DNA from 4 places in the Micromonospora sp. NPDC048040 genome. Region 3 is predicted to be linked to each of the others. Evidence: riboswitches for the same ligand, from Rfam matches in the RefSeq annotation. Region 3 holds a riboswitch; each other region holds the start of a gene.
The links. A riboswitch is a leader RNA that binds a small molecule or an ion and turns the genes downstream of it on or off. The one in region 3 is predicted to bind cyclic di-AMP.
Positions count from the first base shown of each region.

Region 1: another riboswitch for cyclic di-AMP. It lies ahead of ACZ6O2_RS09470 (C40 family peptidase); the one in region 3 lies ahead of ACZ6O2_RS04715 (coiled-coil domain-containing protein).
Region 2: another riboswitch for cyclic di-AMP. It lies ahead of ACZ6O2_RS15090 (C39 family peptidase); the one in region 3 lies ahead of ACZ6O2_RS04715 (coiled-coil domain-containing protein).
Region 4: another riboswitch for cyclic di-AMP. It lies ahead of ACZ6O2_RS07675 (coiled-coil domain-containing protein); the one in region 3 lies ahead of ACZ6O2_RS04715 (coiled-coil domain-containing protein).

Region 1 covers NZ_JBVJGT010000006.1:49,585-57,175, forward strand. The annotation lists gene ACZ6O2_RS09460 (C40 family peptidase) at 1-348, shown strand, start outside; gene ACZ6O2_RS09465 (N-acetylmuramoyl-L-alanine amidase) at 443-2,464, opposite strand; cyclic di-AMP (ydaO/yuaA leader) riboswitch at 2,704-2,840, shown strand; gene ACZ6O2_RS09470 (C40 family peptidase) at 2,853-3,893, shown strand; gene dcd (dCTP deaminase) at 3,964-4,542, opposite strand; gene ACZ6O2_RS09480 (pyridoxamine 5'-phosphate oxidase family protein) at 4,621-5,172, shown strand; gene ACZ6O2_RS09485 (zinc metalloprotease) at 5,292-6,275, opposite strand; tRNA gene ACZ6O2_RS09490 (tRNA-Gly) at 6,676-6,749, shown strand; gene ACZ6O2_RS09495 (e9imm peptide) at 6,822-7,103, shown strand; gene ACZ6O2_RS09500 (GNAT family N-acetyltransferase) at 7,129-7,591, opposite strand, start outside.
Region 2 covers NZ_JBVJGT010000012.1:75,566-83,156, forward strand. The annotation lists gene ACZ6O2_RS15065 (glycosyltransferase family 2 protein) at 1-423, opposite strand, end outside; gene ACZ6O2_RS15070 (polysaccharide pyruvyl transferase family protein) at 513-1,838, opposite strand; gene ACZ6O2_RS15075 (acyltransferase family protein) at 2,100-3,368, shown strand; gene ACZ6O2_RS15080 (hypothetical protein) at 3,556-3,987, shown strand; gene ACZ6O2_RS15085 (hypothetical protein) at 4,205-4,963, shown strand; cyclic di-AMP (ydaO/yuaA leader) riboswitch at 5,252-5,393, shown strand; gene ACZ6O2_RS15090 (C39 family peptidase) at 5,614-6,459, shown strand; gene ACZ6O2_RS15095 (alpha/beta fold hydrolase) at 6,568-7,311, shown strand; gene ACZ6O2_RS15100 (CDP-glycerol glycerophosphotransferase family protein) at 7,331-7,591, opposite strand, start outside.
Region 3 covers NZ_JBVJGT010000003.1:39,222-46,812, forward strand. The annotation lists gene ACZ6O2_RS04705 (STAS domain-containing protein) at 1-90, shown strand, start outside; gene ACZ6O2_RS04710 (SRPBCC family protein) at 366-833, shown strand; gene ACZ6O2_RS04715 (coiled-coil domain-containing protein) at 935-1,996, opposite strand; cyclic di-AMP (ydaO/yuaA leader) riboswitch at 2,010-2,141, opposite strand; gene ACZ6O2_RS04720 (cation diffusion facilitator family transporter) at 2,295-3,212, opposite strand; gene ACZ6O2_RS04725 (HelD family protein) at 3,321-5,438, opposite strand; gene ACZ6O2_RS04730 (alpha/beta fold hydrolase) at 5,608-6,543, opposite strand; gene ACZ6O2_RS04735 (carbonic anhydrase) at 6,691-7,335, shown strand; gene ACZ6O2_RS04740 (hypothetical protein) at 7,423-7,591, opposite strand, start outside.
Region 4 covers NZ_JBVJGT010000004.1:225,283-232,873, forward strand. The annotation lists gene ACZ6O2_RS07670 (carbonic anhydrase) at 1-742, shown strand, start outside; gene ACZ6O2_RS07675 (coiled-coil domain-containing protein) at 933-1,952, opposite strand; cyclic di-AMP (ydaO/yuaA leader) riboswitch at 1,956-2,087, opposite strand; gene ACZ6O2_RS07680 (YibE/F family protein) at 2,254-3,606, opposite strand; gene ACZ6O2_RS07685 (hypothetical protein) at 4,024-4,596, shown strand; gene ACZ6O2_RS07690 (DUF305 domain-containing protein) at 4,674-5,303, shown strand; gene ACZ6O2_RS07695 (metal-sensitive transcriptional regulator) at 5,358-5,660, opposite strand; gene ACZ6O2_RS07700 (heavy-metal-associated domain-containing protein) at 5,809-6,018, shown strand; gene ACZ6O2_RS07705 (hypothetical protein) at 6,048-7,049, shown strand; gene ACZ6O2_RS07710 (heavy metal translocating P-type ATPase) at 7,060-7,591, shown strand, end outside.

The DNA of each region.
Region 1 (7,591 bases), on a different contig from region 3:
GAGGCGGCCCGGACCGCCATCAAGACCGCCTGCGCCCAGGTCGGCGACCCGTACGTCTGGGGCGCCACCGGCCCCAACTCGTTCGACTGCTCGGGCCTGACCCAGTACGCCTACAAGGCGGCGGGCATCCACCTGACGCACTTCACCGGCGCGCAGTGGAACGAGGGCAAGGCCATCCCGCGCTCCGAGGCGCGCCCGGGTGACCTGGTGTTCTTCTTCAGTGACCTGCACCACGTCGGCCTCTACCTCGGCAACGACAAGATGGTGCACGCGCCCCGGGCCGGCAAGCCGGTCAACGTCTCCAGCATCAACACGATGCCGGTGGCCGGGTTCCGCAGGCCCGGCTGATCCCGCGCCACGCACGGAAGGGCCCCCGGTCGAGTAGACCGGGGGCCCTCGTCGTGCTCGGGAACGGCCTGCGCCGGTCCGGGCGAGCGGTGGGTCAGCGGGGCGCCTCCAGCGCGGAGGGCAGCACGTTCACGTCGTCCAGGTTGACGTACATGACCCGGTGGCCGAACTGGATCTGCACGTACCGGTTCTCGCCGCGGATCACCGTCCAGTCACCCGGCGACGACCCGTCGAACGTGACGGCCCGGTAGTACTCGCCGGGGAGCACCGTGCCGACGGCGTACCGCTGGCCGGCCGAGAGGGTGTACTGGAGCGGGGAGATCGGCTGGTACGGCACGCCGGCCGGGTAGGCCGCCTGCTCCGGGTACGCCCGGCCGTAGACCGGGATGGTGGCCCGGCCGTCCTTCGGGGTCACCACGAAGCCCACGGACCACTTCGCGGTCGGCTTCGAGGCGGGGTTGTGGAACCACGCCTTCTGGCCGAGGTACCAGATCGCGGTCCAGTCCCCCTGCACCTCGGCCAGGGCGTACGTCTGCCCGGCGGAGGCCCGGGCGCCGTGGTCGGAGATGTACATGGTGTTCGGGGTGCCGTCGGGCCGCAGCGCGATGTCGTTGACCAGTGGCGCGTCGTGGCTCGGCGCGCTGTGCAGGATCACCGCGGACGAGCCGCGCAGCGGGCAGGGAGCCACCGGCGGGGGCGGGTTCGGCACGCCGGGCGGCTGCCGGTTGCAGCCGGTGAACTGCGGCTGGTTGGTGGCGAAGTCCGGGTCGATGGTGACCAGCCCCGTGTGCGGCGTGCCGGTCGACGTGAACGGCGCCTTGAGCAGGTCGAAGTAGTGCGACCAGTCCCAGTACGGGCCCGGGTCCCAGTGCATGCCGCGCACGGTCGAGGCGACGGTGCCGGGGACGTTGTCGTGACCGATGATGTGCTGCCGGTCCAGCGGGATGTTGTACCGCAGCGCCAGGTGGCGGACCAGCTTGGCGGAGGTGCGGTACATCGCCTCGGTGTACCAGGTGCCGTGCCCCGCGAAGCCCTCGTGCTCCAGGCCGATGGACTTGGCGTTCACGTACCAGTTGCCGGCGTGCCAGCCGACGTTCTTGGTCTTGATGTGCTGGGCGATGTGGCCGTCCACCGAGCGCAGGGTGTAGTGCCAGCCCACCCGCCTCGGGTCCTTGACCAGGTTGACGCTGGGCCCGAAGTAGCCCTCGGTGTCGTGGATGACGATGTACTCGATCTTCTGCTGGGCCGGCCGGTCGGCGAGGTCGTGGTTGCCGTAGTCACCCACGGTCGGGCCGTACTGCGCGTAGGGCGCCGGGATCCACTCGCAGGAGATCGTGTCGGGGCACTCCAGCCCGTCGGGCCGGGCAACCTTGCGCAGGCCCAGCCGGTCCAGCCAGGAGCGTTCCGGCTGCACCGCGCGGGCGGCGAGGGTGACCTGCTGCCCGTCGTCGGTCAGCCGGCTGTCGCCGGCGGCGATGGCGGCGTACACCTCGTTGGCGAAGGCCGCCGCGGCGTCGGCGCTGTCCGCGCCGGAGTAGCGGGCCACCGCGCCGTACCAGGCCGCCGGGTCCGTGTCGGCGCCGACCGGGGCGCCGATCTCCTTCTGGTACGCGGCCAGCAGCGCCGCGCCACCCCGGATGTTGGCCGTGACGTCCGTGCGCAGCGCCTCCTCGCTGGCTCCGGTCAGCCCGGCGGCGGCGTCGAGCGTCCGCAGCGAGGCTTCGGCGGGGGGCTGGGCGGCTGGCGGCTCGTGCGCCCCGGCCAGGGACGGGCGGGAGTCGTCGCCCCGCGGGTCCTCGGTGCCCTCGTCGTGGTGGGTGCCCCCGGGCAGTGCGGCGACGTACTCGGCGTCGGTGAGGTGCATCGGTCCGAAGCCGCCGCTGGTGCTCGGCGTTCCGGCGTTGGTGTCCCAGCGGGACTGCAGGTAGGAGACTCCGAGCAGGACGCTCTCCGGCACGCCGTACTCCGCGGCCGCGGCGGCGTACTGCTGCTGCCGGTCGGTCGTCGGCGCGGCGGCGGCGGTTCCGGCGGCGGTGAGCGGCGTCGCCGCCAGGGCGGCCGCCACGGCGGCGGCCAGCAGGACGCGTCTGCTCCTCGATGTCGCTGACAGGTGCATCAGACCCCCAGGTCGGACGGGCGAATGTGGGGCCACCTTCGCCCCGGGCGCCACCTCCGGTCAATACCTTTCCATGCGTCACTTACTGAAGAAGGAAAATTTCGTCGACCGGAGTTACGCGCTCCCACCGGTCCACACGAATACGGTGTGTCACGGCGCGATGGGTTGCGGATCGATAACGACCGTCTCTACTCTGGTCATTCGTCGGCCGGCGACAGTCCGCCCATCCGGGCGGTAACGGTCCGACACCGCCGAGTCGCTCCCGAGCGAGCCGGGGACCCAGGTACCCCGGGGTGAATCCGCAGCACCTGCGGTAGGGCGTCCCCTTCCCGCCCGAACCCGTCAGCTAACCCGGTAGGCGGTACGGGAAGAAGGAGTACGGAGCCCGGTGGCACACCATGCCCCGCGGCCACCGTCGGCACGGTCGGCACCTGCCGGCCCGACGACGGCTGCGCCGCGCCCACGCTGGTACCGCTGCACCACCGCCCTCGCCGCCCTGGCCGCGTTCGCCGTCGTCCTGACCGGCGGCGCCACGGCGGCCCACGCCGAACCGACGGTCGCCGAGATCGAGCGCCAGATCGACGAGGACTGGAACAAGCTCGAACCGATCATCGAACGGCACAACGCCACCCGCCAGGACCTGGCCGCCAAACGCCGGCAGGCCGACGCCCTCGCCAAGCAGATCAAGCCCTTGGAACAGCAGGTCGAGCAGGCGATGGAGGAGGTCAGCGCGCTGGCCGTCCGCGCCTACAAGGGCGAGAACGTCTCCGCCGTCAACGCCCTGCTGGGCAGCCGCTCGCCCGACCAGATGATCGGCCAGCTCGAACTGCTCGACCGGTTCGCCCAGCACCAGCAGCAGGACGTGCGGCAGGTCGCCGAGCTGCGCGACCGGCTGGCCGAGAAGAAGGCCCCGCTCGACGAGATGGTCGTCCAACTCGGCCGGACGGAGGCCCAGCTCGCCGCGAAGAAGAAGCAGATCAACGCCGAGATCGACCGGCTGCAGAAGCTGCGGCTGCGGATCTACGGCAGCGGCGGCGGCGGTTCGCTGCGCCCCGCCCCCTGCCCGGCCAGCTACCCGGGTGGCGGGGCCGGCACCGCGGTCAAGTTCGCCTGCGCCCAGATCGGCAAGCCCTACGTCTGGGGCGCCGAGGGCCCGAACGCGTACGACTGCTCGGGCCTGATGCTCGCCGCCTGGGCGAAGGCCGGGGTCTCGCTGCCGCACAACGCCGCGCAGCAGCGCCGGGTCACCGCGACCGTCAGCCGGGGCGAGCTGCGTCCGGGAGACCTGGTCTTCTACTACAGCGACCTGCACCACGTCGGCATGTACGTCGGCGGGGGCTGGGTGGTGCACGCCTCCCGAGCCGGGGTGCCGGTGAAGATGAAGAAGGTCGACGACGGCCCGATCCACAGTTACGGCCGCCCCGGCTGAGTGGGTGAGGAACGGGCCCTTCCTGGCACACCCGGTGGCGGAAGGGCCCGTTCTCACGGCGACTGTCGGGTCAGCGGGTCGGCCAGGTACGCCAGTGCTGCCAGGAGCGGCTCGGGGTCGGGCCGCGCTGCCCCTGGTAGCGCGAGCCGTAGACGGCCGAGCCGTACGGGTGCTCGGCCGGCGACGAGAGCCGGAAGATGCAGAGCTGACCGATTTTCATGCCCGGCCAGAGGGTGATGGGCAGGTTGGCCACGTTGGACAGCTCCAGCGTCACGTGGCCGGAGAAGCCCGGGTCGATGAAGCCCGCGGTGGAGTGGGTGAGCAGGCCGAGCCGTCCCAGGCTCGACTTGCCCTCCAGCCGCCCGGCGAGCTGGTCGCCGAGGGAGATCACCTCCAGCGTCGAGGCGAGCACGAACTCGCCCGGGTGCAGCACGAACGGCTCGCCCTCGGGCACCTCGACCATCGACGTCAGGTCGTCCTGCTGCATCGCCGGGTCGATGTGGGTGTAGAGATGGTTGTTGAAGACGCGGAAGAGCTTGTCCAGGCGTACGTCGATGCTGGACGGTTGCACCAGCGTGGGCTCGAACGGCTCCAGCGCGAGCGTGCCCGCCTTGATCTCGGAGACCAGGTCGCGGTCGGAGAGCAGCATCGCACCACCTTAGCGAGCGATGTGCGTGACCTGCGTGTCGGACTACCTGTTCGTACACGTGTTCGATAGAATGTCGGCATGGCTTCCTGGTCCGAATTCGCCGCCGACGAGCCCCGCCTCGCCGACGGGATCCGCTCCCTCATGCAGCAGTACGGGCCGGGCTTCGGCTACCTGGCCACCGTCCGCGCCGACGGCGGGCCCCGGGTCCATCCCGTCTCTCCGGTGATCACCGACGAGGGGCTCTTCTGCTTCGTGGTCGACTCGCCGAAGCGGCGCGATCTGGAACGCGACGGCCGCTACGCCCTGCACTCCTTCCCGCCGGAGGAGAGTGACGACGAGGCCTACGTCGCCGGCCACGCCCGGCCGGTCACCGACCCGGCCCGGGTCGCCCGGCTGGCCCGCAGCCACCGGGCCGCGCCGCAGGTCGACTGGCGGCTGTTCGAGTTCACCGTCGACGTGGCGATGCTCGCCCGTCGGGAGCCGGGCGTCGCAGGCGGCGCCGGCGAGGGGCACGGCCGGCCCGCCGTCCAGGTCTGGCTCGACCCCGGCGCGACCGCCGCCGGCACCGCCGCGGTGCCCGAGACGCGGTCGGGGAGCGGCGACAGCCTCGCCGCCCGCCCGGCCGCCTGAGACGCGGTGCGGCGCCCCGGGCCGTCCCCGTCCGGGGGGCCGCACCGCCCCCCACCCCGCCCCGAAGACGACGGTGCCGGCCCCGTCGAGCGGAGCCGGCACCGGTCGTGCGGGGGGAACTATGCCGCGCGGTACGCGTTCCAGGCGGTCAGCATGCGGCTGGCCTGCCCGGCGGTGAACTGGTACATGCAGGAGTCGTAGGTGTAGTCCATGAAGTTGGTGATCGGGTCGACGCCCGGGGCGGTGCAGGTGTCCCGGCCGGTCGGGCACTGGAACGCCGGGGATGCCTCGGGCGCGGTGTCGCTGACGCTGTCACCCGAGCCGGAGCAGCCGCCCTGGAAGGTGTGGTAGAGGTTCAGCCAGTGGCCGACCTCGTGGGTGCCGGTGTCGCCCTGGTTGTAGTTGGTGGCCGTGCCGCCCGGCAGCGACTCGCTCAGCACGACGACGCCGTCCATGCTGCTCAGCTTCCGGGTCGGGAAGGTCGCCCAGCCGAGCAGGTCGTTGCTCAGCTCGCCCAGGTAGACGTTGAGGGTGTTCTTGCCGCCCTCGCGCAGCGAGGTCTTCATCTGCCGCTCGGCCGAGGAGCCCTGCACGATCGGGTACCACGAGGGGTTCGTCACCCGGTTGATCTTCTGCAGCTGGAAGCTGAACGCGGTGGCCGCGCCGCCGGTCGCCCCGCTGTATGACTGGTTCAGCACGTTGATCTGCGAGGCGATCATCGAGTCCGGGATGTTGCCGCCGGCCCGGGTGCCGTCCCGCTGGATCACGTGCACCACGACGGGGACGGTGACGGTGGCCGTGACGGAGGCGCCGGCGCCGGTGCGGAACCGGGCGCGCTCGCGCAGGGCGGCGGCCAGGTCGGCCTCGCGCTCGCGGGTCTCCGCCAGGGTCAGCTCGTTCGGCTCGTGCTTGGCCGCGCCGCCCGCCTTGATGCGGGAGTCCGAGTGGACGTCGGCCGGCTCGACGCAGACCTCGCTCGGGGCGGCGGAGAAGGCCGACGCGGCCGGTACGACGCCCACGGCGGCGGTGCTGAGCAGCAGCGCGAGGGTCGTCGACGCGACGCCGGCCGTACGCCGGGTCAGCAGGTTGGGACGGAGTCCCATGGGCCCACCTCTTTCTGGCCGGCGCGACAGGGGGTATGTCACGCCGTGGCTGAGAACGTTGGGCAGACGTTACAACCGATCGACGAATTTGAGAACGGCCATGTATTGCAGGGATGAAACTTTTTCCTGGCCGGCGCCGGCTCGTGATCGACAATTGGCGATGAAACGGTGATTCTCGGTAGCGACTCGCGCCGCCCGGCGGCGCGTTGGCGTCGATCTTCGGGTACCGGTCCGCCGGTGGGTGCCGGCCACGGCACAGAACAGATCATGGCCGCCGTGGCGGGCCAGCTCCCGGGCGGTGGCCGCGAGCCATCCGGGGGCCCGCCGCGCGACACGGTGCGGCATCGGAGGGGGTGCCTGGGTGCACCGGCGTGACGTCTCAGGTACAGTGGTGCCGCCTGCGGGTGTAGTTCAATGGCAGAACATCAGCTTCCCAAGCTGACAGTGCGGGTTCGATTCCCGTCACCCGCTCCAGCTCGAAGGCCTTGGCCAGGACGTGAGTCCCGGTCGGGGCCTTCGATGTTCCAAGGTCAAGGATCATGCCGCGTGCCACTGGCCCCGGTCGGAGGGGGCGGCTTGCCTGCGAAGCTGACCCGGGACGAGGCGATCCACCTCGTTGACCGGATCATGCGGCTCGACTACGCAGACGACGCCGAGTTGAACGACTGGCTGGACCAGCTCGAACGCGACCTGGGCTATCCGGACATCTCGGATCTGATCTTCACGGTTACGCCGGAGTTGACGCCGGCCGAGGTTGTCGATCGAGCCAGCGCCTATCAGCCGGTCGCGATGCGGTCCACACCATGGACGGAGCCGTCGACCACCTGAGGAGCGTGGGTCGGTAACGCAGCGGTCAGCCTTGCAGGCGGAAGTCCAGCATGTAGAAGACCTTGTCGTAGCGGCGTTCGCCGACGGCGACGAAGCCGGGCAGGCGGCCGTATTCGGTGAAGCCCAGCGACCGGTAGAGGTGCAGGGCATTGGTGTTGTCGCCACGGGCGTCCAGGGTGAGGACCTCGATAGCCGCCTCCCGGGCGTCAGCGATCAAGGCAGCGGTCAGCGCCCGGCCGACACCACGACCATGGGCAGCAGGATCTACCGCGATCTTCTCCAGATCGGCGTGTGGCCGATGCGTCGGTCGGGCGTAGCGGAGCCAGTACCCCAACCCGACAAGCCGACGGTCGAGGTAAGCGACCCGCAGGGCTGCGTCCCCGGCCTGCACCGCAGAGACGACGTGGCCGAGAAGTTCCGCCACCTCATCCCGCGAGGGTGGTTCGACCCACCCCAGCGCGGCACCTCCACTGACCAGGTCCGCCAGG
Region 2 (7,591 bases), on a different contig from region 3:
GACCTCCCGCCGGCCGCCCTCGTGCACCCGCAGGTGGTCCAGCATCAGCACGTCGGGCCGGTCCCGGCGCAACCGGTCCAGCACCGCCGGGATCGTGCCCGGCGGCAGCCAGTCGTCGCTGTCGACGAACCAGACGTACGCGCCGGTGGCCACGTCGAGACCGGCGTTGCGGGCCAGCCCGAGGCCGACGTTGTCGGTCAGGTGGACGGTACGGATGTCGACCCGCCCGGCCGCGTACGACCGCAGCATCTCCCCGCAGCGGTCCGGGGAGGCGTCGTCCACCGCGATCAGCTCCACCGCGCCCGCCTCGCCGGCCGGGATGTCGGCGCGGATCGACTCGAGGCACTGGTACAGGTACGGCTCGACGCCGTACACGGGCACGACGATGCTCAGCAGCGGTGCTTGCGTCGGCTCAATGACCACGCCGACACCATCGACCGCGCGGATGGACGGCCCCGGAACCTCACGTTGCCGGCGAAGGTGGAGTCACTGAACAGCCGCCCAGCACGGGGTTAACGGTTCAGGATGCGCCTCACCGGGCCGCCCACCACCCGCTTGACCCGGGTGCGCAGGCGCTGCTCCCGCAGCGTCTCCGCGTCCTGGTGCAGCTCCGCGTTGCGGTCCCGCAGCCACTGGATCCGCTCCAGCAGCACGTCCGGCGCGGTCGCGCTGGCCGGCCGCACGGCCGGCGGGAACGTGGTGGCCCGCACCCGCGCGTCGAACCGGGCGGCGCTGTCGCCGTCGGCGAAGGCATTGCCCAGGTCGTGCTTGGCGAGGAAGGCGAGCATGGTCTCGTAGCGTGCCTTGTGGCCGTCGTTGAGCGCCGTGTAGTCCGCCTCGTCGTAGAGCTGGGCGGCGTCGACGTCGGCCGGCACCTCCTTCATCACCCGGTGCGGGATGTCGAAGTACCGGGCCAGCTCCAGGGTGCGCGAGTCGTGGGCGAAGAGGTAGCCGGGCGTGCCGGCGACCAGCGCGGTGATGGTGCCGTGGATCCGGGTGCCGAAGGCGAACTCGAACCCGGAGAGGTAGTCCATCCAGGTCCAGGGGTCGACGAACATCCGCACCTTGTCCTCGGTGAACAGCGGGTGCGAGGTGTGGATCGGGATCGCGCTGGACTTGCCCCGGTCGTCGGGGGCGTCGCCGTAGAGCAGGGTGCCGAGCGTCTTGAGGTCCTGCGGCAGGTAGCGCAGGTTCGGGTACCGCTCGTGGTGCCGGGCGATGATCTTCGCCATCGACTTCACGTACGGCGAGACGGTGAGCGCGAGCCGGTCGTCGGGCGCCAGCGCCGCCTTCCGCTTCTCCACCCGCAGGCTGTCGCCGTGCAGGAACATCGACGGGCAGCCGATCACGTCGACGGCGGAGAAGCCCAGCGTGCGCAGGTAGCCCTCGGTGATCTCACCCCGTACGCCGATGCTGTGCGAGCGGTCGAGCACGGCCCGGACGAAGCGGGTGACGGCGTCGTCGATCGGGCGCAGGTACTCCCGGTCGCCCTTGACGTCGGTCTGCACGCCCACCCCGAGCACCACCACCGGGATCTTCAGCCGCTCGACGAGCTTCGTCATGAGTTCGATGCGGTGGGCGTAGCTGCGCCGGAAGGCGTTGGCGAGCGGGATGACGTAGACGTCGTACCGCTCGTTGATCATGTCGGCGTCGCGCGGGTTGACCTTGAACTCGGTCGGGGTGATCTCGGTGGTGCTGGTCTGCAGCAGCTTGTGCGCGGCGTGGCTGAAGACGAGGTTGCCGTTGTTCTCGCCGATCCAGTTCCCCTCGAAGGCCTCCTCGGGGGAGTAGACGTCGAACGGGCCCTTTTTCGCCCGCATCAGGATCCGCTGGTGCATCCGTCCCCGCCTCTCGTCACCTCCGGGTCACGGAATATTAGGCCACCGGCCGGCCCCGGCACAGACGCGCGTCACTCCGCCACGCGGAGGGACGGAACCGTCACGCGGTGGACGGGGACGCCGGGGGACATCCGGGGCGGCGGGTAGGGTGCCCGGCGGCGGCGCCGACCGGAGGCCGCCGCGGGCCGTCCTGCGCCGCCCGCCGACGGCCGAGGAGGAGACGTACGTGCTGGTGACCCTGCGGACCGCCGGGCCACCGGCATGACGGGGGCCGCGACCGTCGCGCCGGAGGCCCGGCCCGCGCCCCCGGCCGGTCGGCTGCCCTCGCTGACCGGGCTGCGCTGGGTGGCGGCCCTGCTCGTCTTCGGCTTCCACGCCGGCACGATGGGGATCATCGCCGAGCCGGACCACCGGGCAGTGGTGAACTGGGTCTTCACCCTGGGCCTCTCCGGCGTGCAGTTCTTCTTCATCCTCAGCGGTTTCGTGCTGGTGTGGTCGGCCCGGCCGACGGACTCCCGCCGGGCGTTCTGGCGTCGCCGGATCGCCAAGATCTGGCCCAGCCACGTGGCGCTGTGGGCGCTCGCCCTGCTGGTCGCGGCCTGGTTCGCCGACCCGGTGGACCGCGTCGTCGCGGTGGAGAACCTCTTCCTGCTCCAGGCGTGGGACCCCCGGCCGGGCGCGTTCTACAGCATCAACACGGTCAGTTGGTCGCTGTCCTGCGAGTTCTTCTTCTACCTCTGCCTGCCGCTGGCGCTGCCGCTGCTCCGCCGGGCCCGGCCGTGGGCACTGTGGACCGTGGTCGTCGCGGTGCCGCTGCTGATCCTGGCGCTCTGGCCGGCCCAGGCCCTGGTGCCCGAGGAGAGCCGTTGGTGGTTCACCCAGATATTCCCGCCCGTCCGGTCCCTGGAGTTCTGGATGGGCGTGGCCGCCGCCGAGCTGATGCGGCGCGGCCGGTGGCGGGGGCCGGGCCTGCCGGTGGCGAGCCTGGTCTTCGTGGCCACCTGGGTGGTCGCCGCGCAGTGGGTACGCGCCGAGCTGTGGGCGGCGTTGCTCTCGGTGGCGTACATCCTGGTCATCACCGCGGCGGCGGACGCGGACGTGCGCGGGCGGCGGTCGCCGTGGCGGTCCCGGCCGATGGTCTGGCTCGGCGAGGTCTCCTTCGCCTTCTACCTGGTGCACGTGCTGGTGATGGTGACCGTGCTCCGGCTCACCGGCGACTGGGGCGTCGGGTACCGCGGCTGGTGGGGGCTGGCCGCGGTGCTCGGTTTCCTGCTGGTCAACCTGGCCCTCGCCGGAGCGTTGCACCGCTTCGTCGAGACGCCGATGATGCGGCTGCTCGGCCCGCGCCGCCCGGCCCGGCCGACGCCGCCGGTCGAGGGTGTGGCCGACGCGCGGCAGCGACCGCCGGCCGTGCCGGGGGCGCGGGGGCGCGTCGTGCCGCGCCCCCGGCACGCCGAGCCGGAGGCGGACCACCGACCGGCGTACGTCGAGTCCCCTGCGACCGCCGGCCGGCCGCGCCCCCGGGCGTAAAACGACCGCGTCCATCGGCCCAGGTCGACCACCTGGGCGGCCGGACCACCCGTCCACCCTGGTCCGTGCGGTCCGGGGTGGACGGCCGGACGCGCCGAGCACCGGGCCGGAGGGCCGCCGAGACCGCCGCACCCGGGACACGCCCGGCGGCGATGCGGACCGGCGGCATCGGCGGTAGCGTGGTCGCGTGCTTGCCGTCGCGCTCACCTGTCCCCTGTGGTGGGTGGCGCGGTGGGCCGCGCGGCTGCTGACCGGCCTCGCCGTCGCGGTCGCGTTCGCCGTCGGCGCCGGGGCCCTTCCCGCCGTCTCGGCCCAGGCCGGAGTGCCGTCGACCGACACCTGGGCGCCCCCGGCTCACACCTGGGCGCCCCCGGCCCCGGCGCTCCCCGTCACGCTGGCACCCGCCGACCCGCCCGTGGTCGTCGCCGACCACCGCGTCGTCGCCGACGGTGTCGCCGCCGACCGGGCCGCCGCTGACCGGGCCGCCACCGGCCCCGGCCACCCCGCCGCTCCGGCCGACCCGGGCGCAGCCGCCGGGGCCGTCACCGTCGGCCCGGTCCCCGCGCCGGCCGGGCACACCCCGGGGACAGTCGGCCCCCGGGGCCCGCCGCACGTGTGATCCGCACCGCCCCGCGGGGCACGCGCCCCGCGACCGCACCCGCCGCAACGGCGTAGGAAGGGCACCTTCCGCTGTCGCAGGCGTTGGCAAAGGCGCCCGTCCTCCGCCCTCCACCACCCGCACCCGTCCCGGCGGCGGGACGTGGCACCGCCGCGCCCCGCCATCCGGGCGCCGGGTGCGCCCCGCTGCCGCACTCGCTCCCCGTGAGGTGCCGACCATGGAGACCGTCGTCTACCAGTTCCTGATCGAGGTGCCGCGGGCCGTCGCCATCTGGTCCGCCCTGCTCCTGCTGGCCCTGACCGTGCTCGCCGTGCTGGTCGCCCGCCCCGAGCGGGTCCGTCCCGACGGCGAGCCGGTCGCCCCGCCCGCGGTCGACCCCGAGGCGGAGGCGGCCGACCTGCGCCGCTACGCCGAGGAGGTGGCCGTCGCGGCGGGCCGGGCCGCCCGCACCGCCCGGCGGCGGCGGGCCGACTGGCTCGCCGCGCAGGAGGAGGCCGACCGGGCCTGGCGGGCGTACGACGAGGCGGAGACCGCCGCCCGCCGCTTTACCGGGGCCGCCGCCCTGCCCGCCCCGCGCACCCCGCGCACCCCCGCCGAGTACGCCGCCCGCGAGCGCTGGCTGCACCAGGCGGCGGTGGCGGCCCACTGGCGCGGCGACCTCTCCACCCGCCAACTTCGCGAGGTGTTCGGCCGCCGGGCCGGCTGGGATCCCCGCCGACACCCGGTCGAGCAGGAGATCGCGCTGGCCCGGGCGGTACGCGCCGCGAGGCGGGCCGACCACCGGGCCGCCGCCGAGCGGGAACGGTTGGCGTGGCGGGACGCCGACCTGGCCGCCGAGGCGGCGCGGGCGCTGGCCGGGGAGGCGTACGCGGCGGCGGTCCAGCTCCGGCCGGGCCGGCTCCCGGCGGCCCGGCCGGTGTCCGCCGGGCGTCGGCCCGCGCTCGCCGCGCGCTGGCGGCCCGCGCGGGTGGGCTGAACCGCCGGGGCAATTTCGTGACGCCGGTCATAGCGGTGCCGAACCGGTCATCCGGCGCGGCCCGGCCGATTCCCGCCGACGATTCCGCGCCGATGTCCGTCGCTCGTCCGGTTGTCGACGCAAGGTGCGTCGGGAAACGGTCGTCCCATTGAGTCGCGTCAGTGCCGAACTGACCGCAAAAAAAGTCCCTCGATCAAGGTTTAAGCAGGTGGAAGCGGGTTGGCAGGGCGCGGGCCGACCAGTAGTGTCGGCCCGTCCGGTGCGGTACCCGATCGCAAGAGGCGACGCCGCGCCGACCCGCCTAATCGTGAACAGGCGAGCCGGGGACCCAGTGCAACATCGGGGTGAATCCGCGGGCCACGGCCCACGGTAGGGCGTTCTTCCCGCCCGAATCCGTCAGCTAACCCGGTCGGCGGCGTCGGAAGGAGTTCCATCCCCGTGCAGCACCCACCCGCCCCCCGGTCGTTCCGGCGCCTCCACGGCGCCGCGGTGCCCGCGCTCGCCCGACCGCACGCCGCGAGCTGACCCACCGGTCACCGCCCGTCGCCCGGCATCCCGGGCGCATCCCCTGAGTGGTCCACCACCGCCGGACGCCGTCCGCGCGGTCGGTCCCCCCTGCGCGGACCGGCGGCCGCTCACCCCCCGAGCCCGTGGAGGAAACCGTGAAGCACCACCTCAAGCGACAGCTCCGTCGCCTCACGTCCGAGCGTCCGTACCAGGTGGCCGCCGCGTCGGCCGCGGCGCTCGTGCTCGCGTCGGGCACCGGCGCGCTGCTGGCCGGCACCGACGAGGCACCCGCCGCCGCACAGGCCCCGGTGGCCGTGAGCGAGCTGCGGGACGGCACCGTCGCCTCGCGCGGCGACGCCCGCGTCGCGGCGGCCCCGTCGACCGGCGCCCCGGCCGCGTCCAGCGCCGCTCCGTCGGCCAGCGCCACCAGCGCCGCCCCGAACCCGGACCTGACCCGCAAGCCGGAGCCGCCGAAGCCGCCGAAGGCGAAGTCCCTGGACTACGACTACCAGGCCCAGACCACCTTCTACAACTGCGGTCCGGCCGCCGTCCGGCACGCCCTCAGCGCCGCCGGCATCGCGCGCAGCCAGGACGCCCTCGGTGCCCAGCTGGGCACCGACGAGATGGGCACCGACTCGGCCGAGGACACCACCCGGGTGCTGAACGCGACGGTGAAGGGTGACCCGTACCGGACCCGGATGATCCCGGGCGGTGCCGCGACCCCGGCGCAGATGGACCAGCTCCAGGCCGACGTCGTCGCCGCCATCACGGACGGGCGGGGCGTCGTGGTGAACGTCGCCGGCAGCGCCACGGACACCGACGGCGGCTGGCACTCGTTCCCCGGCGGCCACTACATCGCCGTCGTGGGCTACCAGGACGAGGGCCGGCTGGTGAAGATCGCCGACTCGGCGAACCCGGCGACCGCGTCGTACTGGATGTCCACCATCGCCCTGGCGAACTGGGCCGCCACCCGCGGCTACTCCGCCTGAGAAAGACACCCGTCGGGCGTCGGCTCCCCACCCCGGGAGCCGGCGCCCGATGTCGTCTCCGGGTCACGGCCCTCGCCGGGGCGTACGGCGGGTGGCACACTGCGGCCTATGGTCGATGAATCGGGTGACCGGGACGGCCGGCGCGTCCTGCTGCTGCTGCACGGCATGGGCGCGACCGGGGACGTGTGGCTGCCCTGGGCGCCGCTGCTGGAGCGCCGGTGGGCGGGGCGATGGCTGGCGCCGGACCTCGCCGGCCACGGCTGGTCGCCGCCGCTGCCGGCGTACTCGTTCGCCGGGCTGGCCGACCGGATCGCCGCGGGGCTCGCGGCGGGGGACCGGCTCGTCGTGCTGGGGCACTCCCTCGGCGGCGTGGTCGGGCTGGCGCTGGCCGCCCGCCGCGCCGGGCTGCCGGTCGACGCCGTGGTCGGGCTCGGCATCAAGGCCGTCTGGTCCCCGGCCGAGCTGGCGAAGGCCGGGGAGCTGGCCGCCCGACCGGTGACCTGGTTCGCCAGCCGGGACGAGGCGGCCCGCCGGTACCTGCGGGTGGCCGGCCTGACCGGGCTCCTCGCGCCGGACCACCCCGTGGTCGAGGCCGGGCTGCGGCAGGTCGACGGCCGCTGGCGGCTGGCGATGGACCCCGCCGCGTTCGGGGTGGGGGAGCCGGACCTGCCGACCCTGCTGGCGGCGACGGACGTGCCGGTGCTGCTGGCCCGCGGCGAGCACGACCCGATGGTCACCGACGCCCAGCTCAAGGAGCTGGGCGTGCCGGTCGCCACCCTGCCCGGCCTGGGCCACAACGCCCACGTCGAGGCCCCCGAGGCCGTCCTGGAGCTGGTCGACCCGTACCGCTGACCCGCGAGGCGGCGGCCGGTCAGGCGGTGGCGGGGAGGGTCGCCCCGTCCGGCTCGACCGGCAGGCCGGTCCCGCCGACGGCGCGCGGCGTCGGCGGGTTCCAGTCCGCGTCGAGCTGCCGCCGCGCGGCGTCCAGGAACGCCTCGGCGTACGACTCGGCCGGGAAGTCGCCCAGGTAGCGGCTCCGGGTGGCCCAGCGGGCGGCGGCGAGCGGGTCGGTGTCGAGCAGCGCGGCCAGCACCTCGTCCACGTTGGACATGTCGCGGCGCAGCACGTAGCC
Region 3 (7,591 bases):
CTCTGGGTGACCGGCCTGCTCGGCCTCTTCGGCGCCCCCGAGCCCTACTACGCCGGCGCGCCCGCCCCCGAGGTCCTCCCCGGCGCCTGACCCGCCGGCAGGGGTCCCGCCGGTGACCCGTTGGCGTCAGTCGTCGCCGAGGCCCGACCGGTCGATGTCGGACGACTCGGTGACCACGCGGATCGCCGTCACGGAGGCGTAGCCGTCGGCCAGCAGGGCCAGGCCGCTGCCCGGCTGCACCTGTCAACGACCGACGGTAGCCGGCGGGCGGGTCGACGGCCGGCATCCGCGCGCGGAGCGGCACACCGTTGCCAGCGCGCCGCCGGTGCGCGACGATCGGGCGACGGCGACGGTGGGGAGACGGCGTGCTCAGACGGGATTCCTTCAGCTACACCGTCCAGGCGCGCTGCTCGCTCGCCGACGCCGCGGGGTTGCTCGCGGACCAGGCCCGGCAGCAGGACCTGCACCCGCTGATCGCCCGGGTCCGCCGGGTGTCGCCCCGTCGCGGCGCGCGGGCCAGCTACCTCATCACCGACCGGCTGGCCGTCGGGCCGCTGCGCCTGCCGGTCACCTACCGGGCCGACGTCCTGGTCGACGGGCCGGACGAGATCGTCACCGTGGCCCGGCAGTGGCCGGCCACCACGGTGCGCAACCGGACCCGACTGCGGGCCGAGCCGGACGGCGTGGTCCGGATCGACGTCGAGATCACCCTTGCCGCGCCGGTCCCGCTCTTCGGCTACGCCTTCCGCCAGGCGCGCGCCGCCCACCTCGGGCTGGCGGCCCGGCTCGGCGTTGCCCTCGGCGGGCACCCGCCGGAGTCACCGCCCGGCTGAGCCGGGCACCGACACGGCGAAATCCCCGGCCGTCGGCCGGGGAGGTGGCGGTGGGAGCGGTCGGCCCCGGTGACCCGCCCGCGGGTCACCGGGGCCGAACGTCAGTAGACCGACAGGTGCACGTGGTTGGTGTGGTCGCTGGACGGGTCGCCGTTGGCCCCGCTGTACGACTTCCAGCCGCTGCTGGGCAGCCAGATCTGCCTGTACCAGATCACGTAGAGCACGGCGAGCCGGTCGGCGTTCTTGACGAAGTACGCCGCCAGGTTGTTGCCGTACGTCCTGTCGCCGCCGGTGGCGTCGCCGCCGAACCCGCTCTTCTGTGCCGCGAAGTCGCAGGCCCGGCCCTTGGGGTGCTCGCCGGAGCCGCCGGGGCGGTAGCAGGAGACGTAGCGGGTGAAGCCGGCCGCCTTGGCCTGGTTCAGCGCGTGCAGGGTGCGCGGGGTGATGCAGCCGTTGGCGGGGGTGGGGTCGTTGACGCTGCACGACTCGGACGGCCAGGACCCGTCGGAGTTGCGTGGCGCCGGCTTCGCCGTCGCGGTGGAGCTGCCGCCCGGCCCGCCGCCACTTGCCTGCGACCGGTTGGCGACCGTCAGCGCCCGCTCCGCCTGCTCCTTGCGCTTGGCCATCACCGTGACCTGCTTGCGCTGCTCCCGGATCTCGCCGTCCAGGGCGAGCTTGGTGCGGGTGGCCTGGTCTCGGGTCTCCTGGAGCTCGCGGAGCGCCCGGTCCTCGTTGGCGGCCACCGCGTCGAGAGCGGCGGCCCGGTCCATGAAGCCGTCCGGCGAGCTGCTGTTGAGCAGGGCGGAAACCACCCCCAGCCGGCCGGTCCGGTAGGCCACTCCGGCGATCTCGCCGACCTTGCTGTTCCGCTCGGTCAGCTCGCTCTCGGTCGTCTTGAGCTGCGCGGCGAGCTGCTGCTGCCGCTTGACCGACGTGTCCAGCGCCCGCTTGGCGTCCAGGTAGCCCTTGCTGGCGGCTTCGAGCTGGGCCCGCAGGGCGGGCGTGCCGCCCTCCTGGTCCTGGCCGGGGGCTGCGGCGAGCAGGCCGGCCCGGGAGGCGGCCGCCGCGGGGGCGGTGGTGACCGGGGTGACCGCGGCGCCGAGGGCGAGCGTCGCGGCGATCAGGGCCGCCAACCGGGCGGCGCGTCGTCGTACAGGTGCCATCACTGGCATACACGTGTCCTTCCGTCAGCCGCCGACCGGGTTAGCTGACGGGTTTGGGACGGAAGATCCCTACCGCTGACGCGGATGCACCCCACGAACATGGTTCCCCGGTTCGCCCCGCCGGGCGATTAGGCGGCGGCCACCGCCGGCACCGGTGGGTGCCGCCTGGCGGAGGCCGGAGCCGAGCCTACCGGTGCCGGTGTGACTGGTGCAGCGCAGGTGACTGAGGGTGCCTGCCCGCTTACCGTCAAATCCGACATAAGTCAACAATACTCTCCCAGATTTAAGGCTGTGCTCATTACCACTCAACCGACCCGCAGGCCCCGGGAGACGCCCCCGGCTCGATCTGCAACGTCGCGTGCTCGATCTGGAAGTCCTCGTGCAGGGCCGTCCGGGCTGCGGTGAGCACCGCGCCGACCTCCGCGCCCGGCTCCATCGTCAGGTGCGCCGAGGCCACCTCCATCCCGGAGGTCAGCGTCCAGACGTGCAGGTCGTGCACCTCGGCCACGCCGGGCACGGCGGCCAGCCGGTCGTGCACCCTGGTGACCTCGAGGTGCTCCGGCGCGGCCTGCACCAGGATGCGCAGCGCGGCGCGCCCGAGCCGCCAGGTGCGGGGCAGGATGAGCATCCCGATCGCCACCGCGACCAGCGGGTCCGCCCACCACCAGTCGGTGACGGCGATCAGCAGGGCCGCGCCGATCACGCCGAGTGAGCCCAGCAGGTCGCCCAGCACCTCCAGGTACGCGCCCTGCATGTTGATGCTCTCCTTCGCCCCGGACCGCAGCAGGGCGAAGGCGGCCACGTTGGCGAGCAGGCCGAGCACGGCGACCGCGAGCATCGGGCCGGCGAGCACCTCCGGCGGGTCGCCGAACCGGCGTACGGCCTCGACGACCACGTAGACCGCGACGCCGGAGAGCAGCACGGCGTTGGCCAGGGCGGCCAGCACCTCCAGCCGGTAGAGGCCGAAGGTGCGCTGCGGGTCCGCGCCGGCGCGCCGGGTCGCGGTGATCGCCGCGAGCGCCATGCCGATGCCGAGCACGTCGGTGAACATGTGCCCGGCGTCGCTCAGCAGAGCCAGCGAGCCGGTGCGGAAGGCGGCCACCGCCTCCACCGCCATCAGGGCGCCGAGCAGCGCGAACGCCGCCCAGAGGCGGCCCCGGTGGCGGTGCGCGGCATTCGCGACCGACCCGTGGTGGTGGTCATGACCTGCACCCACGCGCCCACCTTCCGTCACCCGTCAGGACCCGGTTCAATCTATGCTCACATCGCAATATGTGCAAGTGATTGCCCGGCGGCGGTCGGCGACTCAGCCGGTCGGGACGACTCAGCCGGTCGGGTCGACGGTGGTCAGCCGCTGGGTGGCCCGCGACAGCGCGACGTAGAGCGTCCGTACGCCCGAACCCGGGTCGGCCCGGATCTCGCCCGGGGCGACCAGGACCACGCCGTCGTACTCCATGCCCTTGGCCTCCAGGCTGGTCACCACCTGCAGGCGCGGCGCGCCCAGCCCGCCCAGCCACCCGGCCACCTCGTCCCGGCGGGGCACCGGGGTGATCACGCCCACGGTGCCCTCCACCTCGGCCAGCAACGCCGTGGCCGCCGTCACCACGGCGGTCTCCAGCTCCGCCGGCAGCACCGCCAGCTCGACCGGGTCGACGCCGGTGGAGCGCACCGCCCTGGGCAGCGGGAGGTCCGGGTGCAGCCGGCGGATCTCGGCCGCCGCCACCGCGAAGATCTCCGCCGAGTTGCGGTAGTTCGTGGTCAGGGTGAAGTGGTGCCGCTTGCGCCGGCCCAGCGCCTGGTCCCGGGCGCGGGCCAGCTCCTCCGGGTCGCCGGTCCACGCCGTCTGCGCCGGGTCGCCCACCACCGTCCACGAGGCCAGCCGTCCGCGCCGGCCGATCATGCGCCACTGCATCGGCGAGACGTCCTGCGACTCGTCGACCACGACGTGCGCGTACTCCCGGTAGTCCTCCGGGCGCTGCCGCGCCGCCTCGCGGGCCGCGCGCTGCCGGTCGGCGAACGTGCTCAGCTCGCGGACCCCGCCGGCCAGCTGGAACGGGTCCCGCTTCGGCCGGGCCGGCTTCATCGGCTTGCCGAGCAGCGCGTCCAGCTCGTCCAGCAGCGCGATGTCGGCGATCGTCAGCCCGGCGCGGTCCAGGCTCCGGTACGCGTCGGTCAGCAGCCGGATCTCGGCGCCGGAGAGGATCCCGCCGGCGTACCGGCGCAGCCGGTCGGGGCGGGCCAGCCAGCCCAGCACGTGCCGGGGGTGCAGCCGGGGCCACCACGCCTTGAGGAACTCCCGGAACTCCGGCCGCTCGGCGATCTCGTCCTCGAACGCGCGCTGCTCGGGCAGCCGGCCGATGCCCAGCCGACGGGCCTGCGCCCAGAGCGCGGCGAAGACGCCGTCGAAGCCGGCGCGGCGCACCTCGTTGCGGCGGGCGCCCCGGGGCATCGCCCGCTCCCGGATGGCGTCCAGCTCGCGGCGGTCCAGCCGGAGCAGCTCGCCCCGGTAGAGCAGGCGCAGCTCGGCCGGACCGTCCGGCACCGCGTCCCGGGCCGCCCGTTCCAGCACCCGGCGCATCCGCAGCGAGCCCTTGACCGCCGCCACGGCGGGCGGGTCGGTGCGGGTGGCGCTCATGCCCGGGAACAGGGTGCCCAGCGAGTGCAGTGTGGCGGTGTCCTCGCCGAGCGAGGGCAGCACCGAGGCGATGTACTCGACGAAGACCGAGGACGGGCCGACCACCAGGATGCCGCCGCCGGCGTACCGGCTGCGGTCGGAGTAGAGCAGGTACGCGGCCCGGTGCAGGGCGACCGCCGTCTTGCCGGTGCCCGGGCCGCCGGAGACGATCGTCACCCCGGAACCGGGGGAGCGGATGGCCTCGTCCTGCTCCCGCTGGATGGTGGCGACGATGTCCCGCATGCCCCGGCCGGTGGCCTTCGACAGCGTGGCGAGCAGCGCGCCGTCGCCGACCACCGCCATGTCGGCGGGCGCGGCGGCGGGATCGAGCAGGTCGTCCTCGATCCGGGTGACCCGCTCACCGGAGGACTGGATCATGCGCCGCCGCACCACGCCCAGCGGCTCCGCCGGGGTGGCCTGGTAGAAGGCGGCGGCGGCCGGGGCCCGCCAGTCGACCACCAGGGTGGTCGCGTCCTCGTCCCGGATGCCGAGCCGCCCGACGTGCAGCACCTGCCGGTCGCGCAGGTCCAGCCGGCCGAAGACCAGCCCCTCGTGCTCGGCGTCCAGCACGTGCCGCCGCTGCGCGGCGTGGAACACCATCGCGTCCCGCTCGACCAGCGCCCCGAAGTTGCCGACCCGGGCGAGTCGGTAGCCCTCCTTCTCGGCGCGGACCGCCGACCGGCGCAGCTCGGCCAGTCGGGCGTACACCCGGTCGAGGTGCCGCTGCTCGACGGCGGTCTCCTGCGCCAGGGTGGTCTGGTCGGTCAACGGTCGCTCCTCCTGACGTCGGCGGCGGGCGGCGCGAACCGCGCGAACCACGCCAGGCCAACCGCAAGAGGGTACGGCCCGCGCGCAACCAGCCGCGCCTGAGGTGCGGGAAAGGAGCCCGCGTCACCCCTCCCGGCCTGCCCGCGTCACCTCTGCCGGCCTGCCCGCGTCACCCCTCGCGGGTGGTGGCGGGGGCGGCGGAGCGGGCGTCGTCGAGCACCTGGCGGAGCACGCCGCCCAGCGCCGCGTTGACCTCGGCGGGGCGTTCCATCATCAGCATGTGCCCGGCGCCCGGACAGACGGTCAGTTCCGTCGCCGGCAGCGCGGCGGCGATCGACTCGGCGCACGGCGGCGGGGTGAGCCGGTCCCGGTCGCCGACCAGTGCCGCCGCCGGCAGGTGGGCGAGCCGGGCGAGGGTGTCCAGCCGGTGCTGCGCCCCGATCGAGGCGCGGAACCCGCCGATCGAGCGGAGCGACGCGCGGGCCACCGCCGAGGTGACCAGCCGGATGTCGTGCGGGTCGCAGCGGTCACCGAAGAGCATCCAGCGGATGCTGGGGCGCAGCGCCCGCAGCAGCGCCCGGGGCGGCCGCCAGGACCCGCACCGGGCCAGCACGCCGGCCCCGGTGGTCTCGGCGAGCCGGATCAACCGGGCGATCCGGGGCGACAGGCCGTAGACGGTGTGCGTGTGCCCCTCGGCCGTCGTGGAGACGAAGACCAACCCGGCGGCCCGGGCGGCGAAGTGCTCGGGGTGCCGGTGCGCGTACTCCATGATCGTCATGCCGCCCATCGAGTGGCCGGCGAGCACCACCCGGCCGCTCGGGGCCACCTCGTCCAGCACCGCGGCCAGGTCGTCGCCGAGCTGGGCGAGGGTGGCGGTGGGCAGCGCCATGCAGCTCGACCGGCCGTGCCCACGGGCGTCGTAGGCGACCACCCGTACCGCGCCGTCGAAGCGTTCCCGCAGGTCGGCGAGCTGCCGGTGCCAGGCCCGCCCGTCCAGCGTCCAGCCGTGCAACAGCACCACGGTGACCTCGGCGTCGGCCGGCCCCGACGCCTCGACGTGCAGCCGCACGTCGTCGGGAAGACGCACCTCGACGTGCTCCGGCATCGCCACCTCCCCAGGGCCGCGCTGGTCCGCAACACCGGGGATACCCGGTGGTAACACCGGCTACCCGTCATGACACCACGGCAACCGTGCCGGTGAGAAGATTCGCAACCCGGTCCGGGCGCCGGCCGGGCCGGCCAAGCTGGAGGCATGGGGTCGCCGCAGGCAACGCCGCCCGGGCCCGCGCCGGACGGGCGTGCGGCCGGCGGTACGCCCCGGGCCGCCCTGGCGGAACTGCTCGCCGGCAACCGCCGGTTCGTCAGCGGCCAGCCGATCCACGGCCACGACGTCACCGCCGCCGCCGCGGCGGCCTCCGGGGACCAGCAGCCGTACGCGGTGCTCCTCGGCTGCATCGACTCGCGGGTGCCGCTGGAGGCGATCTTCGACCAGACGTTCGGCTCGATCTGCGTGATCCGCACCGGCGGGCACGTGCTCGACCGGGCGGTGCTCGGCTCCATCGAGTACGTGGTCGGGGAGTTGGGCGTACCGCTGGTGGTGGTGCTCGGGCACGAGCGGTGCGGCGCGGTCGCCTCCGCCGTGGACGCGCTGCGCGGCGGGCGGTCACCGGGCGGCGCGCTGGCGCACCTCGTCGAACAGATCGCCCCGGCGGTGACCGAGGTGGGCGTCGACGACCCGCGGGCGCACCCGCTGGCGGTCCGCCGGCACGTGCTGCGGACGGTGGCCGCGCTGCGCGCCGACGACCTGCTCGCCGGTCCCGTCGCCGCCGGCCGGCTGGGCGTGGTCGGCGCCCTCTACGACCTGGCCACCGGCGAGGTCGCCCTGCTCGAGGTGTAGCGCCCTTCCTCCACACCGGTCCACAGACACGGAACCGCCCGCCGGGATGATCCCGACGGGCGGTCCAGGTGTCGCGTGGGGGAGGGCTCAGCCCTCGAAGACGCCGGCCTCGACGAGGCGCTTCTCGGTGGCGTCCCAGCCGTCACCCGGGTGGGTGGCGTTGAGGTTGTTGATCTCGGCCCGGATCTTTGCGGCGTGGCCGGCGGCGGCCAGCGTCCGGATCTCCTCGACGAAGGCCTCGGAGTCGGTGCGCAGG
Region 4 (7,591 bases), on a different contig from region 3:
GCCGTCGGAGCCGGCACCGGGGGGCTCGACCGCCGTGCGGGACGCGCTCCCCACTCCCGGCGACCCGGAGCAGGCGTTCGCCGAGTTGCAGGCCGGCAACCACCGGTTCGTCACCGGCACTCCACGCCACCCCAACCAGGACGCCGGGCATCGTGCCGCGGTCGCGGACGGGCAGCACCCGTTCGCGGTGATCGTCGGCTGCTCCGACTCCCGGCTCGCCGCGGAGATCATCTTCGACCGCGGCCTCGGCGACCTCTTCGTGGTGCGCACCGCCGGGCACACGGTCGGCCCCGAGGTGCTGGGCAGCGTCGAGTACGCCGTGACGGTCCTGCGCACGCCGCTGGTGGTGGTCCTCGGGCACGACTCCTGCGGGGCCGTCCAGGCGGCCCGTGCGGCGGACGCCACCGGCGCGCCCCCGGCCGGGCACCTGCGCGCCGTGGTGGACGCCGTGGTGCCCAGCCTGCGCCGCGCCGCCGCCGAGGGCGTGGACGACATCGACCGGATCGTCGACATCCACATCGCGCAGACCGTCGAGGCGATGCTGGACAGGTCGGCCGTACTCGCCGCCGAGGTTGCCGCCGGGCGCTGCGCCGTCGTGGGCATGTCGTACCGGCTGGCCGCCGGCGAGGCGCGGGCGGTCACCGCCGTGCCGACCGGCGAGCCGCGGGGGGTCGCCGCCGCGCCCACCGGGCCGGGCGCGGTCGACGGGGCACAGCCGGCCGCCAGCGCCGCCCTCGCCTGACCGGTTCCCGCGCTCGCCCGGCGGCCCGGCCCGGACGCCCGACGACGCCCGGCGACGAGGGCCACAGGCGTCGGCAGGGCCACGGGCGACCACAGGCCGTGGACGCAAGCAGGGTCACGGACGCCGACACGGCGACAGACGCCGACAGGGCCGCCCCGCGACTGCGGGGCGGCCCTGTCGTTGGCTGCCGTCAGAGCAGCGACACGTGCACGTGGTCCGTATGGTTCGACGGGCCGCTGTAGGACTTCCAGCCGGTCGCCGGGAACCAGATCTGCCGGTTCCAGATCACGTAGTAGATGCCGAGCCGGTCGGCGTTACGGACCAGGAACGCGGTCAGGTTGTTGCCGTACATGTAGGTGTCGTCGTTGTGCCAGGGGGAGAAGCCACTCCTCTGCAGCGACCAGTCGCAGGCCCGGCCCTTCGGATGCTCGTACGGCCCGCCGGAGCGGTAACAGCCGACGAAGCGGTTGAAGCCGGCCCGCTTGACCTCCTTGTACATGTGCAGCGTGCGCGCGGTGATGCAGCCGGAGGTGGTGGGGTCGTCCTCGGTGCAGGACAGGGGCTTCCAGTCGCCGTCGGCAGTACGACCCGGTGCCATCCGGGCCACCGGCGAGGTGGCGACCACCTTGCCGCTGGTCAGCCCCCTGCCGCCGACCAGTGCGAGCGCCTTCTCCGCCTCGCGCTTGCCGCGGGCCATCTCGTTGGTCAGCTTCGTCTGCTCGCGAACCTCGGCGTCGAGCGCCAGCTTGGCCTGCTCGGCGCGGTTCTTGACCGCGTTCACCTCGGCGAGTTTCTTGGAGTTGACCAGGTTCAGCTCGTCGAGGGCGGCGGCGCGCTTGACGAACGAGTCGGGGCTGGCGGTGTCCAGCAGCATCGACACCGCGCCGATCCGCCCGGTCCGGTAGGACTGGGCGGCGATCTGGCTCACCTGTGGGGCCAGCGCTGCCAGGTCGGCCTGCGCCCGGTCGACCTCCAGGGCCAGTTCCAGTTGGCGCTTCTTCGACTTCGCGAGCTTCGCCTTGGCCTGGACGTAGTTGCGGTTCCGCGTCTCGATCAGGTCGTTGAGCAGCTTGGGCTCGTCGTCCCCGTGGCCGGAGGGCTGGGGCGGTGGGGTGGGTGCGGCCGCCGCCGGGAGGGGCCCGGCGAAGACGGCCAGGGCGGCGATCACGGCCACCACAGGTGTCAACCAGCGGCGTAGGGGTGCCGTCACATTTTTCCCTTCCGTCGACCGCCGACCGGGTTAGCTGACGGGTTCGGGGCGGAAGTGGCCCCTACCGCTGTCGCGGATTCACCCCACGTACCTGGGTCCCCGGCTCGCCTGGCGGCGATTGGGCGGCGGCACCGCAGGCGCCGCTGCGCGCCTTCGGCGGTGACCGGCAGCGAGGTTACCCGAGAGCCCTGCCGGGGATCTACGTCCCTAAGCCGACTAAATGCGTTATTTCGTAACGGCGGAGGGTGAGCAGTGACGCGTTTATCAGGCGGGACGTCCTGATCGGTCACGCTGAGGAGTTTCACCATGCGGTGTCCGTGCTCCCGTCGCGGTCGGGCCACCCGGCGGGGGCGGCGGAGGGGGTGTTTCCGGCGCGCGGCCCGCTGAGGGCCTCCAGCGCCTCGGACCGGTCGGCCGCCGGTCGGGGAGCAGGCGGGGTCGGCGGTGCGCCGCGGTCGGCTGACTCACCGCCGCGCCGGCCGGCCGTGGTCACCACGGCCGCGAGCCCGGTGGTCAGCGGCACGGCGGCGATCAGGCCCAGGGTGGCGACCGCGCTGCGGACGATCTCCTGGGCCAGGAACTCGCTGGTCAGGATCTGGCTCACCGCCCGGGAGTCGGCGGTCAGCAGGAGCAGCACCGGCAGCGAGGCCCCGGCGTACGCCAGCACGATGGTGTTCACCGTCGAGGCGATGTGCGCGCGGCCGACCCGGGTGGCCGCCCGGTACAGCTGCATCCGGGACAGCCCCGGGTTGGCGTGCGCCAGCTCGGTGACCGTCGCGGCCTGCGTCACGGTGACGTCGTCGAGCACGCCGAGCGAGCCGATGATGATCCCGGCGAGCAGCAGGCCGTGCAGGTCGACGTCGGCCTGGAACATCGACAGCGTGGTGGCGTCCTCGGTGCCGAACCCGGTCAGGTGGGTCGCCGCGGTGGCGATCGTGCCGAGCACGCCCGTCAGCACCAGGCTGCCCAGCGTGCCGAGCACGGCGACCGAGGTCTGCGCGGTCACCCCGTGCGTCAGGTAGAGCACCACGAACATGATCAGTGCCGCGCCGACGACCGCGACCAGCAGCGGTGGGCTGCCGGCGCTGATGCCGGGCAGCACGAAGGTCAGCAGGATGGCGAAGCTCGCCGCCAGGCCGGCCAGCGCCGCGAGCCCCCGCCACCGCCCGAACGCGACGATCGCGGCGGCGAAGAGCACCACCAACCAGAGCAGCGGCTCGCCGCGCTGGTGCTCGGCGATGTTGTAGGCGCTCGCCGAGGGGTCGGCGGGATCGGTGAGCTGGACCAGAATGATCTCGTCGCCGACCGCGACCGTCGGCGCCCCCGGCCCTGCCGGTACGGGCGTCTCCACCTGCTGGCCGGCGTCGGGGCCGTCGTCGACGCGTACGGTCACGGTGCCGCAGGGGCCCTCCGCGGCGCCCGGGGCGCCCTCCGGCGCCTCCGGGGTGGGCGGGCACGGCTCCGTCACCACCCGGGTCACCGTGCCGTGGTGGCGGGGCGGATCGGTGCCGGGCGCGGCGTCCGGGGCGTCCCACGGCCAGAGCAGCAGGGCCGCGATCAGGGTGGCGACGAAGAGGGGCACCACCGTCGCGACGAGGATCCGTCGCACCCCCGGCGGGGCGGACGGTGCGGGACGGGTGTGGTCGGCGCCCATCGAGTGTCTCCCAACGAATCCAGGGCGGGGTACGTGCCGGCGGGCCGGTCGGTTCGGCGTGCCCGGGTGGCCGCCGCCGTGGATCGCCCTGTGGTGGCGGGCCGGTCACGCACCGCGACGGCCCGGCCCGGCCGGTCGCGGTCGCTCGATACCGCCGCCCGGTCGGGGCAGCGGTGCGGGCGGCGCGGAGTGCGGAGGCCACCGGCCGAATGGTAGCCATCCCGACATCCGGCCGCAGGTCGTGAGGGCTGGTGTCGGCCGCGGGCCGTCCCGTCCGGCGACCGCTGGTCGCCGCCCGGTCACCGCGGGTCGACGGTCCCGTCGTGGCCGACACGGCGGTCTCGTCCGGGGTGGATTCGCCGCCGGGTGCGCCGGTCGCCCCCAGACGCGCCGGCCCCGGGGGCTACCGTGGTCGGTGTGCGGGCGGCGGCGACAGTGACGGCGGGGCGATGGGTCCGGCTGCTGCTGCTCGTCGGCACGCTGTTCGGCCTGGCCGCGATGCACACCCTCGGCCACGGCTCGCACGCCGTGGGCCATCCCGCCGAGGTTTCCGCGCACGCCGTTGCCGCAGCCGGTGCGCACGGCGGCGCGGCGCAGGCGCTGCCCCGTCACGACACCTTTGCGCCGCTCAGTCAGGTCACCGCCGCGCTGCCCCGCCACGACACCGCCGCGCCGCTCGGTCAGGACCCCGCCATCGCGTACGTCGTCCCGGCGGCGCTGTCCGGCGTCGTGGGCTGCCCGGGCGACTGCCCGCACGAGCGGTTCCTCCCGTCCGGCGGGGCGGGCGGCGAGCTGCCCTGGTGGGGCGTGTGCCTGGCGGTGCTGGGCGCGCTCGCCGTTCCGCTGCTGCTCGCCGTGCTGCTGCTGGCCGGCGTGCAGGCCGCCGGCCTGGCGGGCCAGGGGTCGGGCGGGCCGGCCCGGTCGCCCCGTGCCCCGCCGTCCCGGCCGGTCGGCCTGCGGCTCGCCACGGTCTCGGTGCTGCGCAGATAGGACGCCCCGGCGCGGCCCGGTCAGCCGGTCCGCGTCCCCGTCCTGCTGCGTACGTTTTGACACCGAAAGGCCCAGACGTGACTACTCGTACCATTGCGCGCCGTGCCGCCCTGGCCGGCGCGACCGTCACCGCCGCCCTAGTCCTGACCGCCTGCGGCGGCGACGGGCACTCGTCCCCGGGCGCGGGGCACGGCACGCCCGCCACCAGCGGGCCGGCGGCCACCGCGTCCGGCGCGGCCGCCTTCGGCGACGCCGACGCGATGTTCGCCCAGATGATGATTCCGCACCACCGGCAGGCGGTGGAGATGGCGGAGCTGGCCGCCACGCGGGCGGCGGACCCGGAGGTCAAGCGGCTCGCCGGGGAGATCAAGGCCGCCCAGGCGCCCGAGATCGCCACCATGAGCGGCTGGTTGTCGGCCTGGGGGCGGCCGGTGCCGTCGCCCGGCGCCGAGACGCCGCACATGGACCACGGCATGCCCGGCATGATGTCCGACGCCGACATGGAGAAGTTGGCGGCGGCCTCCGGGCGGGAGTTCGACCGGCAGTTCCTGACCATGATGATCGCGCACCACGAGGGTGCCGTCACCATGGCCCGGGACGAGCTGGCCCGGGGTGTGAACGCGGAGGCCAAGGCCCTGGCCCAGCAGATCGTCACCACCCAGCAGGCCGAGATCGACACGATGGAGAAGATCCTCGACCGGCTCTGACCCGGGCCGCCCCGGCGCTCGTACCGGGCGAGCGCCGGGGCACCGCCGGCCGGGTCAGCCGCGCTTCATGAGGCGGCCGACGGCGGCCATCATCTCGGTGGCCATCTCGTCGGCCCGGCCCTCGGCCGCCCCTTCGTGCATGCAGTGCCGGGCGTGCCCGTCGAGCAGGCCGAGGGCGACCTTGTCCAGGGCGGCCTGGATCGCGGAGATCTGCGTGAGCACGTCGATGCAGTAGCGGTCGTCGTCGACCATCTTCTCGATGCCGCGGACCTGCCCCTCGACGCGGCGCAGCCGCGCGAGCAACTGGTCCTTGCTGGCGGTGTAGCCCCTGGTCGGGGCGGGCGTCGGTGTGGTCATGCGATCCAGGATAGCGTACCCCTCGGGGGTATGGTACTGTCCTCCGTGTCCGATACCCCCACCGGGTATCGGTACGCAGGGCAGGCATCCGTCCGCCTCCTCATTACCCCTGGGGGGTATATGCTGGAGGCGTCGAGAGGAGAGTTCGATGGTCACCACGACGTACCAGGTGCAGGGCATGACCTGCGGGCACTGCGTCAGCTCGGTCTGCGCCGAGGTCGGCGCCATCCCGGGCGTCAGCGACGTCCAGGTCGACCTCGCCACCGGGCGGGTCACCGTCACCAGCGAAAGCCCACTGGACACCGACACCGTGCGCGCCGCCGTCGACGAGGCCGGCTACGACCTCGTCGGCGCCTGACGGCGGGCACGGGGAAACCGAGGTACACCATGAACACGGCGACGAAACTGAGCGGTTTCGTCCTCGGTCTCGCGGCGGTCTTCGGCGCGGCGTACGGGGTCGGCCAGGTGGCCGGCCCCGTGGCCCCGGCCGCCGGGACCGGCCACGACGCCGCGGACGGCCACGGGGACACCGGCGGGGCCGGCCACGGGGGCGACGAGGGCGGCGCGGCGGCCCACCTGCCCGGTGGACTGCTCGTCTCCGACCGCGGCTACACCCTCCGACCGGTCGACGCCCCGGCCGGGCAGTTCGCCTTCCAGGTCACCGGCCCGGACGGCCGGCCGGTCACCGCGTACGACGTGGCGCACGACAAGCGCATGCACCTGATCGTGGCCCGCCGCGACCTGTCCGGCTTCCGGCACGTGCACCCGGAGATGACGGCGGACGGCACCTGGCGGGTCGACTCGCCGCTGGGCGGGCCCGGCGTCTGGCGGGCGTTCGCGGACTTCACCCCCACCGGGGGCGAGGCGCTGACCCTCGGCGTCGACGTGACCGTTCCCGGGGCGCTGACCGAGCAGCCGCTGCCCGCCCCGGCGGCCAGCACGACGGTCGACGGCTACACCGTCACCCTCACCGGTGCCCCGCAGCCCGGCCGCACCGCCGAGCTGACCCTGACCGTCAACCGCGACGGCGCGCCGGTCACCGACCTGGAGCCCTACCTGGGCGCGTACGGCCACCTGGTGGCGCTGCGTCAGGGCGACCTGGCGTACCTGCACGTGCACCCCGACGGCGAGCCGGGCGACGGGCGGACGAAGCCCGGCCCCGAGGTGAGGTTCTTCGCCGAGGTGCCGTCGGCCGGCGCCTACCGGCTCTACCTGGACTTCAAGCACGGCGGCGTGGTGCGCACCGCCGAGTTCACCGTCGTCGCCGGCACCCCGACGGGGTCGGCCTCGCCGGCCGCGACGGGCACCCCGGCGGCGCGCACGCCCGCCGCCACGAGCTCCCCGACCGCCGACGCCGGCCACGGCGCCCCCGGTCACGGGCACAACTGACGGGACCGTGATGACCACCACCAAGCCGCTGCAGATGGCACCCAACCAGATCGAGCTGGCGATCGGCGGGATGACCTGCGCCTCCTGCGCCTCCCGGATCGAGAAGAAGCTGAACCGGATGGACGGCGTGACCGCCACGGTCAACTACGCCACCGAGAAGGCCAGCGTCCGGTACACCGACGACGTCAGCCCGGACGACCTGATCGCGACGGTGGAGAAGACCGGCTACACCGCCGCCCTGCCGCCCCCGCCCGCACCCGCCGGCGCGGAGCCGGCCGCCGAGCCCGTGGACGAGCTGCGCGGCCTGCGTACCCGGCTGTGGGTATCGCTCGTGCTCACCGTGCCGGTGATCGCGCTGGCGATGGTGCCCGCCTGGCAGTTCACCTACTGGCAGTGGCTGTCGCTGACCCTGGCCGCCCCGGTCGTCGTCTACGGCGGCCTGCCGTTCCACCGGGCGGCCTGGGTCAACCTGCGGCACGGCGCGGCGACCATGGACACCCTGGTCTCGCTCGGCACCCTGGCCGCGTTCGGCTGGTCGGTCT